Regions from separate parts of the Massilia sp. genome, predicted to be linked through region 2. Evidence: predicted binding sites of a transcription regulator. Region 2 holds the regulator's gene; each other region holds the start of a gene.
The links. The regulator sigma-54, encoded in region 2, starts transcription at its own class of promoters, with help from an activator protein. The targets are predictions, from matches to a motif close to TGGCANGNAANCTGCTTT.
Positions count from the first base shown of each region.

Region 1 (4,097 bases), on a different contig from region 2:
ACGACGCGTCCTGCGCCAGCAGCGGCGCACCCAAGCGTTCGTCCGAGGACAAGGACGGCTTCGGCGCCACCACCGGCATGGGCATCTGCCACAGCTACACTCCGGACGGCCGCTGCGTCTCGCTGCTCAAGATCCTGCTCACCAACTTCTGCATCTACGACTGCCAGTACTGCATCAACCGCCGCACGTCCAACGTGCCGCGCGCCCGCTTCTCGGTGGAAGAGGTGGTCAAGCTGACCCATGATTTCTACGTCCGCAACTACATCGACGGCCTGTTCCTGAGCTCGGGCATCATCCAGTCGGCCGACTACACCATGGAGCAGCTGGTGGCGGTGGCGCGCCAGTTGCGCGAGGTGCACCAGTTCCGCGGCTACATCCACCTCAAGACCATTCCGGACGCCGACCCGCTGCTGATCGAAGAGGCGGGCCGCTGGGCGGACCGCCTGTCGGTGAACATCGAGCTGCCGACCCACGACAGCGTGACCCGCCTGGCGCCGGAAAAGAACGTCCACACCATCAAGCTGGCGATGGGCTCGATCCGCCGCAAGCTCGACGAAAAGCGTGAAGAGCCGAAGGCGCCGAACTTCGCGCCGGCCGGGCAGAGCACGCAAATGATCGTTGGCGCCGACGCCAGCGACGACCATACCATCCTGAACACCGCCGAGACGCTGTATGGCAGCTATCAACTCAAGCGCGTGTACTACTCGGCCTTCAGCCCGATCCCGCAAAGCCCGAAGAGCGTGCCGCTAGCTCCCCCGCCGCTGCTGCGCGAGCACCGCCTGTACCAGGCCGACTTCCTGCTGCGCGGCTACGGCTTCACCGCGGGCGAACTGATGCCCCAATCGGGCAACCTGGCGCTCGACGTCGACCCCAAGCTGGGCTGGGCGCTAGCCAACCGCGAGCACTTCCCAATGGACCTGAACCGCGCCGACGAGATCATGATCGCGCGCGTGCCCGGCATCGGCATCCGCAACGCCAAGCGCATCGTCGAGCTGCGCCGCATCCGCCGCATCCGCTGGGAAGACCTGTCGCGCCTGCGCTGCAGCATGAAGAAGCTGGCGCCCTTCATCGTCACGGCCGACTACAAGCCGGTGCAGGGCGCGGCCAGTTCCCACGTCCTCCGGCGCCACCTGGCCGACGCGCCCGAGCAGATGAACCTGTGGCCGGAACTGCAGGCGGCATGAGCGCCGGCGCTGCCGCAGCTGGCATGAAGGGCCGGCCGCCGGCGGTGACGAATTTCGCCGAATGGCGCGAGGCGGCGCGGGCGCTGCTGCAGGCCGGCGTGCCGCCCGAGGCGGCGAGCTGGGGCACGCTGGAAGGAGGCGACCTGTTCTCGGGTGCGCCGGCCACGGCCGCGCCGGCCGATAATGGCGGCACCCGATTGCAGGAAACGCAATCGCCGAGACCGTTGGCCCAGGAGGCAAGTCCGCGCGTACCCAGATCGCTGCTGGAGATGCTGCAGAAGGCCGCGTGCTTTCGCGCCCCGGATCGCTGGGCTTTCCTGTACCGCGTGCTGTGGCGCTGGACGCATGGCGAGCACGACGTGCAGTCGCCCGCCGATCCGGACGGCAGCCGCCTGCACGGCATGGTCAAGGCGGTGCGCCGCGAGGAGCACGACATGCATGCCTACATCCGATTCCGCGAGCGGCCGCTCGAAGCCGGCGACCCGCGCTTCGTGGCCTGGTTCGAGCCGCGCCACGACGTGCTGCCGCAAGTGGCCGAACACTTCGTGGCCCGCATGGGCAGAATCAGCTGGATGATCGCCACGCCCGAGGCCAGCGTGCTGTGGGACGGCCACACGCTGCACGAGACCGGCCCCCTGATGTCGAGCGCGGCCGAGCTGGACGATGCGGGCGAAGCCCTCTGGCTCACCTATTACCGCAGCATCTTCAATCCGGCGCGCGTCAACGCCCAGCTGATGCAGAGCCACATCCCCTCGCGCTTCTGGAAGAACCTGCCGGAAGGCGCGATCGTGCCTGCGCTGGTGAGCCAGGCCGAACTCGGGGCGCGCAAGATCGGGCAGGTCGAGGCGGTCGGCCGCAAGAGCGGGGCCACCATCCCGATCAGCGCCGAAGCCGCCCAGCCCGACCGCGAGCAACCCTCGAAACTCAACGAGTGCCGGCGCTGCGAGCTGTGGCAGTACGCCACCCAGGCAGTCGGCGGCGAAGGCTCGAAGCGCTCGCCCATCATGATCGTCGGCGAGCAGCCGGGCGACCAGGAAGACCTGGCCGGCAAGCCCTTCGTCGGCCCGGCCGGAAAACTCCTCGACCAGGTGTTCGCCCAGGCCGAGGTGGACCGCAAGGCCATCTACCTCACCAACGCCGTCAAGCACTTCAAGTGGGAGCCGCGCGGCAAGCGCCGCCTGCACAAGACCCCGGTCCAGCGCGAGATCGAGGCCTGCCACTACTGGCTGGAAAAGGAGCTGGCGGCGGTCAAGCCGAAGGTGATCGTGGCCATGGGTGCGACGGCGCTCAAGTCCGTGATGCGCAAGGGCACGGTGGCGCTGAAGGATTTCCTCGGCAAGCCGGTCCGCATCGACGGCGCCTGGCTGGTGACCATCTACCACCCGTCCTATGTGTTGCGGGTGCCGGACGAGGCGAGCAAGCATGAAGCCTTTTCGGTCATGGTGAAGGGCTTGCGGCTGGCGCACGAATTGCTCGCGCGGCCGGATGTGCCGGAGCCCGGTGGAGACGGTCGAGGCAGCCTCTGACATCCGTGGATGGCGAGAACAAGAGATTAACTTGTCGAAAAGATTTACATTGACATAACATGCATCGCGTCTAATTCCTATAAGTAATTAATTCTATTGGTAAATTTCTTTTAGGCACACTTCCTGCTTTGGGGTAAGCAAAACATTTCCCAAAACTAGGATCGCATGAAGACCTTTACTCTGTTGAGCGCTGCCGTTCTGGCAGCAAGCATGGCCGCATCCTCGCAAGCGGCACTCATCACGTATTCCAGCCAGAGCAGTTTCCAGCAGGCGGCCGGTGCCACCACGCTGGAAACCTTCAGTAATGCGAAGCCTGGTGTCAGCGTCGCCAATTATCTGGAAAGTTTCAATGGATTCACGCTCAGCACGGTGGCCAATGGCGACCGGTCGGGCATCGCGACTGGCCGCGTTTCATCAAGCACTGACAATCGTTCGATTCCTTCCAATTTCATTGGGCAACAGTTTTTTGGATGGGGCAATGGTCCTGCGGGTACGGGCAGCGGTAATGCAGCGCCGACCATGACCTTCACGTTTGCCACCGGCGTGAGCGCATTCGGCTTTGATTGGTTCAATACCGATACCAGCGATACCTATTCGGTCATCGTCAATAATCAGCAGCGCTTCCTGATTCCGAAGGCATCAGGCACGGCGGCAACCGGCTTTCTGGGTATCGTTGCCACCAACGGCGAAACCTTCACCAGCGTGACGATTCAAACGAGCACCTATGGGGGCACCATCACCACCGCCGGCCTGGACAACGTTCGCGTCTCCGCGCCGAAAGCGGTGCCGGAGCCTGCGGGCCTGGCCCTGCTGGGTATCGGCTTGCTGGGAGTGGTGGCGCGCCGTCGTCGGTCGCGCGCTGCCTGAGTCGCCGTTCATTATCTATTCTTAAGTTTTCGCTCATATTGCAGAGCTAAGCTTGATGGACAACCAACAACAAGGATGTTCTGATGCTCAAGTTCGCAATTCTTCCGGTGCTGTGCCTGGCCTTGTGCGCAGCACCTTCCCGGGCCCAGACCGAGGCCCGGGAGCCCGTCCCCGCGACCGCGCCTGACACGTCGGTATCTGCCGACGAGGCGCCGGCGGCGCCCGAACAGATCCTGGTGGTCGGCCAGAAGCCCGGTCCGGGCATGTGGAAGGTCTCGAAGGACGAGCACGTGCTGTGGATCTTCGGGACCTATTCTCCGCTGCCGGTCAAGATGGACTGGCGCTCGCACGAAGTCGAAGCCGTCATCAAGCGCTCGCAGGAATACCTGGCGCCGCCGGTCAGCAGGGTCGAGGCGTCCTACTTCCAGATGGCGCTGGCGCTGCCCAGCCTCATCGGCGTCAACAAGAATCCGGACGACGCCGTGCTGCGCGACGTGCTCCCGGCCGAGGTCTACGCGCG
Region 1 covers NZ_JBKBOV010000004.1:56,610-60,706, forward strand. Annotated here, with positions in the region: gene ACK4S9_RS03625 (putative DNA modification/repair radical SAM protein) at 1-1,184, shown strand, start outside; gene ACK4S9_RS03630 (UdgX family uracil-DNA binding protein) at 1,181-2,710, shown strand; gene ACK4S9_RS03635 (PEP-CTERM sorting domain-containing protein) at 2,876-3,577, shown strand; gene ACK4S9_RS03640 (TraB/GumN family protein) at 3,661-4,097, shown strand, end outside.
Region 1: the regulator sigma-54 is predicted to act here: its motif matches at 2,823-2,840, upstream of ACK4S9_RS03635 (PEP-CTERM sorting domain-containing protein).

Region 2 (4,097 bases):
TCGTGTCGATCAGCGCATGCAATCCAGCCAGCTCCGCGCCCGGCACGAACACGTCCGCCAGTCCCACGTAGAGCGCATCGGCGGCGCCGATGGTCAGGCCGGTCAGGCCCAGGTACTGGCCCAGCTGGCCCGGCGCATGCGACAGGAAGTGGCTGCCGCCCACGTCCGGGAACAGGCCGATGTTCACCTCGGGCATCGCCATCCTGGTGCGGTCGGTCACGATGCGCAGGCCGCAGTCCGGGCCGCCCTGGGCGATGCCCATGCCGCCGCCCATCACCACGCCATCCATCACCGCGATGTACGGCTTCGGGTAGAAATGAATGAGGTGGTTCAGCGCATACTCTTCGGTGAAGAAGTCTTCCAGCAGCGCGCTGCCGCCGGTCGGGCCGACCTGCCCCATCTCGTGGAAGAAACGGATGTCGCCGCCCGCGCACAAGGCCTTCTCGCTGCTGCTGGTGATGACCACCGCGTCGATTCCCGCATCGTCCTTCCATTGCAGCAGGGTGGCGCTCAGGGCGCGCACCATGTCGAGCGAGAGGGAATTCAGGGCTTTCGGCCGGTCGAGCGTGATGACGCCGGTGCGGTTGGCAACGCGGGTCAGGACGGTATCGGTCATGATGGTGTTCTGTGGTCGAAAAGACATGCATTCTACAGAACATTTGTACAAATACGGAAGCAGGAAAAAGTAACAGGTATTGTACAAAAGCAAAAAGGGCGTCCCCTCAGACGCCCTTGCTGTTGTGCTACAGCTGGTTCGCAAACGGTGCGTTACGCAGCGGCGGCTTCTCCGTTGTCCGGAAGGCGCTTGTGCGCCACGTGGTTATGATTTTGCAGCATGGATTTGTGTTTCAGAACCTGCCTGTCCAGCCTGTCCATCAGCGTGTCGATGGCCGCGTACATGTCCTGGGCCGCGCTTGCGACGTGCAGGATCTTGCCCGATACCTGGAGGTTGATCTCGGCCTTTTGCCGCTTTTCTTTTTCAGTGAGGTTATCAATGGCGAGGAACACGTGGGTGTCGATCACGTGGTCGAAATGGCGGGTGATGCGCTCGAGCTTATTCTGAACGTATTCACGGATGGCGGGGGTGACTTCGAGATGGTGGCCGCTGATTGTGAGGTTCATACACACTCCTTTGGGAAGGTGCCCTGCCCGCGCCACAAGGTGAGAGTGGGCAGGTGCTTTACAGGGATTTGCGGAGGCTGACGGGCGGAATCTTGAGCGCTTCGCGGTATTTGGCAACCGTCCGGCGCGCAATGACCATACCTTGTTCCCCGAGCATCTCCGCGATCTTGCTGTCGGATAGAGGATTCCTAGGGTCTTCTGCTCCTGTCAATTGCGCAATAAGCGCGCGGATCGCCGTCGAGGAGGCTTCTCCCCCCGCTTCGGTGGCGACGTGGCTTCCGAAGAAGTACTTCAGCTCGAACATGCCGTGCGGGGTCAGCATGTATTTCTGAGTGGTTACACGCGAGATCGTGCTCTCGTGTAGGCCTAGTGTATCAGCTATCTCACGCAAAACAAGAGGGCGCATGGCAACCGCGCCGTGGCTGAAAAAGTTGCGCTGGCGCTCGACGATTGCCTCGGCAACACGCAGGATCGTGTCGAAGCGCTGGCGCATGTTCTTGATCAGCCACTTGGCTTCCTGCAGCTGCGCGCCCATCTGGCTCTCGCTCCTGCCCTGCTTGAGCAGGTTCGCGTACAGCGAGTTGACGCGCAGCTTGGGCATGACGTCCGGGTTCAGCGCTACCTGCCAGCCGTTCTTGGCGCGGCGCACGATCACGTCCGGCACCACGTAGTCCGAGACCCCCGAGCCGAAGGCCGCGCCCGGATGCGGATTGCATCGGCGCACCACGGCCTGCACCTCGCGCAGGTCTTCGTCGTCGCAGCCGAGCGCCTTTTTCAGCTTGGTGTATTCGCGCTGGGCGAACCAGGTCAGGTACCCTTCGACGATCGTCAAGGCGAGGCGCCGCGTCACCAGGGGCACGCCCGGCATGCCGCGGATCTGCAGGGCCAGGCATTCGGCCGCGCTGCGCGCGCCCACGCCCACCGGGTCCAGGCTCTGCACCAGCGCCAGCGCGCAGCGCAGCTCGTCCATCTCGATCTCGAGTTCTTCCGGCAGGCGCGCATGGATCTCGTCGAGCGGCTCTTCCAGGTAGCCGTTGTCGTCGAGCGCATCGATCACCAGCTCGGCCAGCGCGCGGTCGCGCAGGCTGCAGCCGGTGAGCCGGATCTGTTCGGCCAGGTGTTCGCGCAGCGTGACGCCGTCGGCTTCCAGCTGCGGGCGGCCATCCTCGTCGTCGCCGCTACGCGCGCCGCCGCCTTCACCGCCCCAGTCCATGTCGGCATCGCCCCGCTCGCCGTGGTCCTCGCCGTCCGCGCCTTCGTGCTCGCCCTTGGCGCCGTCCTGTCCCTCCGCACCCGGCTGCGCGGCCGGCGCGTCGCCATTGGCCGGCGCGGTATTGATCGCGCCGTCGGCCAGCAGCCGCACCGAACGGTCGAGCGGATCGTCGAGCCGTTCGAGCAGCGGGTTGTCGTGCAGGATCTGCTCGATCTCCTGGTGCAGTTCGAGCGTGGACAGCTGCAACAGGCGGATCGACTGCTGCAGCTGTGGCGTGAGCGCCAGGTGCTGCGAGGTGCGTAACTGCAGGGACTGTTTCATGCCTGGTGCTCTTGATTACATCCTGAAATGCTCGCCGAGATACACGCGCCGCACCGACTCGTTGGCGATGATGTCGTCAGGGCGGCCCGAGGCCAGCACGGCGCCCTGGTTGATGATGTAGGCGCGGTCGCAGATGCCGAGCGTCTCGCGCACGTTGTGGTCGGTGATCAGGACGCCGATGTTGCGCTCCTTCAGGAAGCGCACGATGCGCTGGATCTCGATCACCGCGATCGGATCGACGCCGGCGAAGGGTTCGTCGAGCAGCACGAAACGCGGATTGGTCGCGAGCGCGCGCGCGATCTCGACGCGGCGCCGCTCGCCGCCCGACAGCGACAGCGCCGGGTTCTCGCGCAGCTTCTCGATCTGCAGTTCGGCCAGCAGGGTGTCGAGGCGCTCGTTGATCTGGTCCTTGCCCAGCGCCTTGCCGTCCTCGTTGCGCTGCAGTTCGAGCACGGCGCGGATGTTCTCCTCCACCGTCAGCTTGCGGAACACCGAGGCTTCCTGCGGCAGGTAGGACAGGCCCAGCACCGCGCGCCGGTGGATCGGCAGGCTCGAGATGTCGGTGCCGTTGATGTCGATGGTGCCGGCATCCGAGGGCACCAGGCCGACGATCATGTAGAAGGAGGTGGTCTTGCCGGCGCCGTTGGGGCCGAGCAGGCCCACCACTTCGCCGCATTCCACCTGCAGCGACACGTCGCGCACCACCAGGCGCTTGCCGTAGCTTTTCTGCAGGCCCTTGACGATCAGGGTGCTGCAGCCTTCGACCGCGGTCGCCGCTTCCGCGTTCGTGCCTGCGCTCATGGCTGCCGTCATTGCTTGCTACCTTCGGCGGGCGCCGTGGTACGGCGCGGCGCGATGATCAGGGTGCCGCGGCCGCCGCCGACCTTGCTCGTGCCGGTCGGATCGTTGCGCACCTGGGCCACTTCGCGGCGGTTGTCGTAGGAGATGAAGGGACCCTTGATCTCGTTGGTCATGCGGCCGTTCTCCAGTTCGCGCACTTCGGCGTTGCTGAACAGCCTGACCAGTTCGGCGCGCTCGTCGTATTCGATGCGCTGGGCCTGGCCCTCGACCCACAGGTCGGGACCGCCGTCGCGCTTCTGGCGGAAGGTCGCCAGCTTGCCGTTGTTGGCGGTGAGGGTCACGCTCATGTAGCCTTCCGGCGTTTCCTTGACCAGGGCGCGGTCGGATTTCAGCACCAGGGTGCCGCGCGTGAGCACGACGTTGCCGGTGAGGATGCGGGTCTGCGTGACTTCGTCCACGTCGAGCGAATCGAAGTTGATCACGGCCTGCTTGAGCGAATCGGCGCGCTCCGCCGAGGCGCCGAAGGCGGCCAGGCTGAGGAATACGGCAGCGATGAGTTTTTTCATGTTCTTGCTTTGTCCTGGGTTGACGCGCTGCGGCTGCTCATTGAACCTGCGGCCGCTGCGCGCGTGGCGGATAC
Region 2 covers NZ_JBKBOV010000021.1:54,338-58,434, reverse strand. Annotated here, with positions in the region: gene ACK4S9_RS12905 (enoyl-CoA hydratase/isomerase family protein) at 1-616, opposite strand, end outside; gene hpf (ribosome hibernation-promoting factor, HPF/YfiA family) at 769-1,122, opposite strand; gene ACK4S9_RS12895 (RNA polymerase factor sigma-54) at 1,181-2,656, opposite strand; gene lptB (LPS export ABC transporter ATP-binding protein) at 2,672-3,457, opposite strand; gene lptA (lipopolysaccharide transport periplasmic protein LptA) at 3,466-4,023, opposite strand; gene lptC (LPS export ABC transporter periplasmic protein LptC) at 4,061-4,097, opposite strand, start outside.

Region 3 (4,097 bases), on a different contig from region 2:
ACTCGAACGCCCTGTTCCGTCATCCGGAAATCGTCGCCTACCGCGACCTGGACGAAGAAGATCCGGCTGAAGTCGAAGCATCGAAGTTCGACCTGGCTTACATCTCGCTCGACGGCAACATCGGCTGCCTGGTGAACGGCGCCGGCCTGGCCATGGCCACCATGGACACCATCAAGCTGTTCGGCGGCGAGCCGGCCAACTTCCTGGACGTGGGTGGCGGTGCAACCGCAGAAAAGGTTACCGAAGCTTTCAAGATCATGCTGAAGAACCCGGGCCTGAAAGCCATCCTGGTCAACATCTTCGGCGGCATCATGCGCTGCGACGTGATCGCCGAAGGCGTCATCACCGCATCGAAAGCTGTCTCGCTGCAAGTGCCGCTGGTCGTCCGCATGAAGGGCACCAACGAAGACCTGGGCAAGAAGATGCTGGCTGATTCCGGCCTGCCGATCATCTCCGCAGACACCATGGAAGACGCAGCGAAGCAGGTCGTTGCCGCTGCCGCTGGCCAAGCCTAATTCGCGAAGGAAATAAAAATGTCGATTCTGATTAACAAAGACACCAAAGTCATCACCCAAGGTATTACCGGCAAGACCGGTCAATTCCACACCCGCATGTGCCGTGACTACGCGAACGGCCGTGAAGCCTTCGTGGCAGGCGTGAACCCGAAGAAAGCCGGCGAAGATTTCGAAGGCATCCCGATCTACGCATCGGTCAAGGAAGCCAAGTCGGAAACCGGCGCCACCGTGTCGGTGATCTACGTTCCGCCGGCAGGCGCAGCCGCCGCGATCTGGGAAGCTGTAGAAGCCGAACTGGACCTGGCAATCTGCATCACCGAAGGCATCCCTGTCCGTGACATGATGGAAGTCAAGGACCGCATGGCCAAGGCCGGTTCGAAGACCCTGCTGCTGGGCCCGAACTGCCCAGGCCTGATCACTCCGGACGAGATCAAGATCGGCATCATGCCGGGTCACATCCACAAGAAGGGCCGCATCGGCGTCGTGTCGCGCTCGGGCACCCTGACCTATGAAGCAGTCGGCCAGCTGACCGCACTGGGCCTGGGCCAGTCGTCGGCAGTCGGCATCGGCGGCGACCCGATCAACGGTCTGAAGCACATCGACGTGATGCGCATGTTCAACGACGATCCGGACACCGACGCCGTCATCATGATCGGCGAGATCGGCGGCCCGGACGAGGCGAACGCTGCTCAGTGGATCAAGGACAACATGAAGAAGCCGGTCGTCGGCTTCATCGCTGGCGTCACCGCGCCTCCGGGCAAGCGCATGGGCCACGCCGGCGCGCTGATCTCGGGCGGCGCCGACACCGCGCAAGCCAAGCTGGAAATCATGGAAGCCTGCGGTATCACCGTCACCAAGAACCCGTCGGAAATGGCACGCCTGCTGAAGGCCATGCTGTAATCTAGCGACCATCGGTCGACGAGGACGGGGAGCGCAAGCTCCCCGTTTTTTTTACCAGTTGGTAAAATTTTGGGCATGCCACGACGTGTAGCTGGTATGCATGACAAATTACGTTCCATAAACTGTCCAGCTGACAAAAATTGCTGAGCCCGAGTGACAAATTTTGTCACTGCTCAAGCCAAAACCTGTCCTGGCACGCCGTTTTCTTATCTCCGCACTAATAAAATCAGCATTTTTGGGCCTGGCACACCACTTGCATATAGGAAAGCGTGGCAACAAGCAGTATCCCAATTACCTGAAACACCACCCTGGAGAGATAGAAATGAACATCAAGCAAATGCAAACCAAAAAAGCTGAAGGCGGTTTCACCCTGATCGAACTGATGATCGTCGTCGCGATCATCGGTATCCTGGCTGCTGTCGCAATTCCGGCTTACCAGGACTACATAGCCAAGTCGAAGGCCGCAGCTGCCTACGCCGATATCGCCGCTGGCAAGACCGGCTTCGAGATGGCCGTCGTCGAAGGCATGCCTGCAAACGCCTCTGCCACTGACTACCGCGCGAAAGCTGGTCTGGCTGCCGACACCGGCAACTGCTCCGCGATCACCGCTGCCGCTCCGGGCAACGACACCGCCGTTCTGACCTGCACCATCCGTAACCCGGGCCGTATCGGCAGCGCCCCGACCATCGCACTGCACCGCAACAACGATGGCATCTACAGCTGCAAGACCACCGGCTTCCCAACGAACGACACCAAGTACACCCCGGCTGGTTGCACCGCTGCCGCAGCTAACTAATCAGCGACCTGACGCCTGGCCGAGCACACGGCCAGCACTAGAAGAGACCGCCCCCGGCGGTCTCTTTTCATTTCCGCCCGCGCTTTGCGTGCGGCAGGATCACCAGAGCGCGGGTCATTGGGCGTCGCATGGCTGGGCAGCGCCAACTGCAATGCCGGCATCTGCCGGGCGAAGATCGAGTGCAAGGCTGTCGAGAAAGGCTTCGCCCTCGGCCTGGTAGCGGGCGGCATCGTAACCCGGCACATGGCGGATCGAATAAACGATATCGACGGCGACCGCCGGATGCTGTGGAAGGGGGCAGTAACGTCCGACGACGTCCAGCAGCAGGAAAGGATGCGTTCCGAGATTGCGTGCGCCGTGATCCTTCACGCGCATGTGATAGCGCACGCATGCCGCCTGTGCAGGATCGGGAACGAAGCTCGAGAAGACCGGCGTGAAACGGCCGTCCGACCCCCACTGGTCCTTCCGCTCGCGCACGAAGGCAAGCCGGGCTTCCTCGCCGGGAATGGATGGCGTGCAGCTTGCAGCGAGCACCAGGGTATAAAACGTGAGCTGTCTCGGGTCGGTACGCTTGTGATAGGTGATCCGCGTGTCGGTGGCTTCCGCGGTCCAGTTCTGGCCAGGCGGCGGCAGGAAGGAAAACCCGAACACACTATGGAGGCGCGTCTTCCCATCCATGGAGGACTGTGCCTGCCGTGCACAGGCGGCCAAGGCTGCCGCCAGCAGTATCCCGATCACTGACATCCTGACGATCATCGTGTCCTCGCGCGTGGCCTGGCCGGACTTCATTGTGGAACCACGCGCAGGGCCCGGCGGCGATCTGCCGCAAGTGTGCCTGCCTAGACGATCTTGAGCCGATCCGCCAGCAGCGCCTCGTAGGTCATGTTCTGCAGCAGCGTGTAGTGCACGGGATCCAGGTCGACGAACTGGACGCCGTAGCTGTAGACGTCGGGCTTGTCCGGCGCCGGCCGGGCAACCGTCATGTTCCTGATCGCCGCCAGCGTCTCCACCCGCACTTCCTCGTTGGCAGGCGGCGTCGCCAGCGTGAATGCCAGCGTGAGCACTTCGCTGCCGGCCGGCAGCGGATAGCTCGCATCGATCCTGGCGCCCGTGACCGAGACGTTGGCCAGGGTGCAGGCGATCGGCGAAGCACTCCCCGCCTTGGACACGTGCGCCGGAATCTCGGCCTTGACCCGCATCGCGCCGCGCAGGCTGGTGCCCTGGATCGAGGTAGGGAAGGACAAGTGCACGTAGTTCAATGGCCGCGCGAACACCCGCTCGACCGAGCACGCGAACGAGCACACGTTCACTCCCGAGAACACCCGGATCGTCAGGCGGTCGCCTTCGGTCATCGCGATCGGCGCGCCGTTCTCCGCCGGAATCTTGATGATCAGGTACTCGTCCTTGACGTAGCCGATCAGGGTCGAGAAATACTGGGCGGGCTTGAGGTGCCGGTGGGTCATCACCTGCAGCCGGACGCCGACCTGCAGGTTCATGGTTTCGAACTCGAATTCCTGGGGCTTGAGTTCGCGTGCTGGTTCACTGTTCATGCGATGCGTGGCCTGTTTCGCCGTCGGGACGACTGGCGAGAGGCGGCATCATATCAGCTTATATGTATGCCGGCTGAACCGATCAGGGCGGTGAATATTGGTGAGATTCGACCTGGAGAATTCATTGCAAGCACCACCGCCGATGCTGCGACCGGCGGTGGAAGCGCCGCTCATTTCGGCATGATGACCGTATCGATGACGTGGATCACGCCATTGTCCGCTGCGATATCGGTTTTCGTGACGGTGGCCTTGTCGACCATGACCTTGCCGTCGCTGGTGCTGACCTTGAACGCGTTGCCTTCGACGGTCTTGACCATGCCTGGCTTGACGTCCGCC
Region 3 covers NZ_JBKBOV010000004.1:127,768-131,864, forward strand. Annotated here, with positions in the region: gene sucC (ADP-forming succinate--CoA ligase subunit beta) at 1-515, shown strand, start outside; gene sucD (succinate--CoA ligase subunit alpha) at 534-1,415, shown strand; gene ACK4S9_RS03980 (pilin) at 1,738-2,211, shown strand; gene ACK4S9_RS03985 (hypothetical protein) at 2,326-3,000, opposite strand; gene ACK4S9_RS03990 (flagellar brake protein) at 3,051-3,761, opposite strand; gene ACK4S9_RS03995 (fasciclin domain-containing protein) at 3,932-4,097, opposite strand, start outside.
Region 3: the regulator sigma-54 is predicted to act here: its motif matches at 1,658-1,675, upstream of ACK4S9_RS03980 (pilin).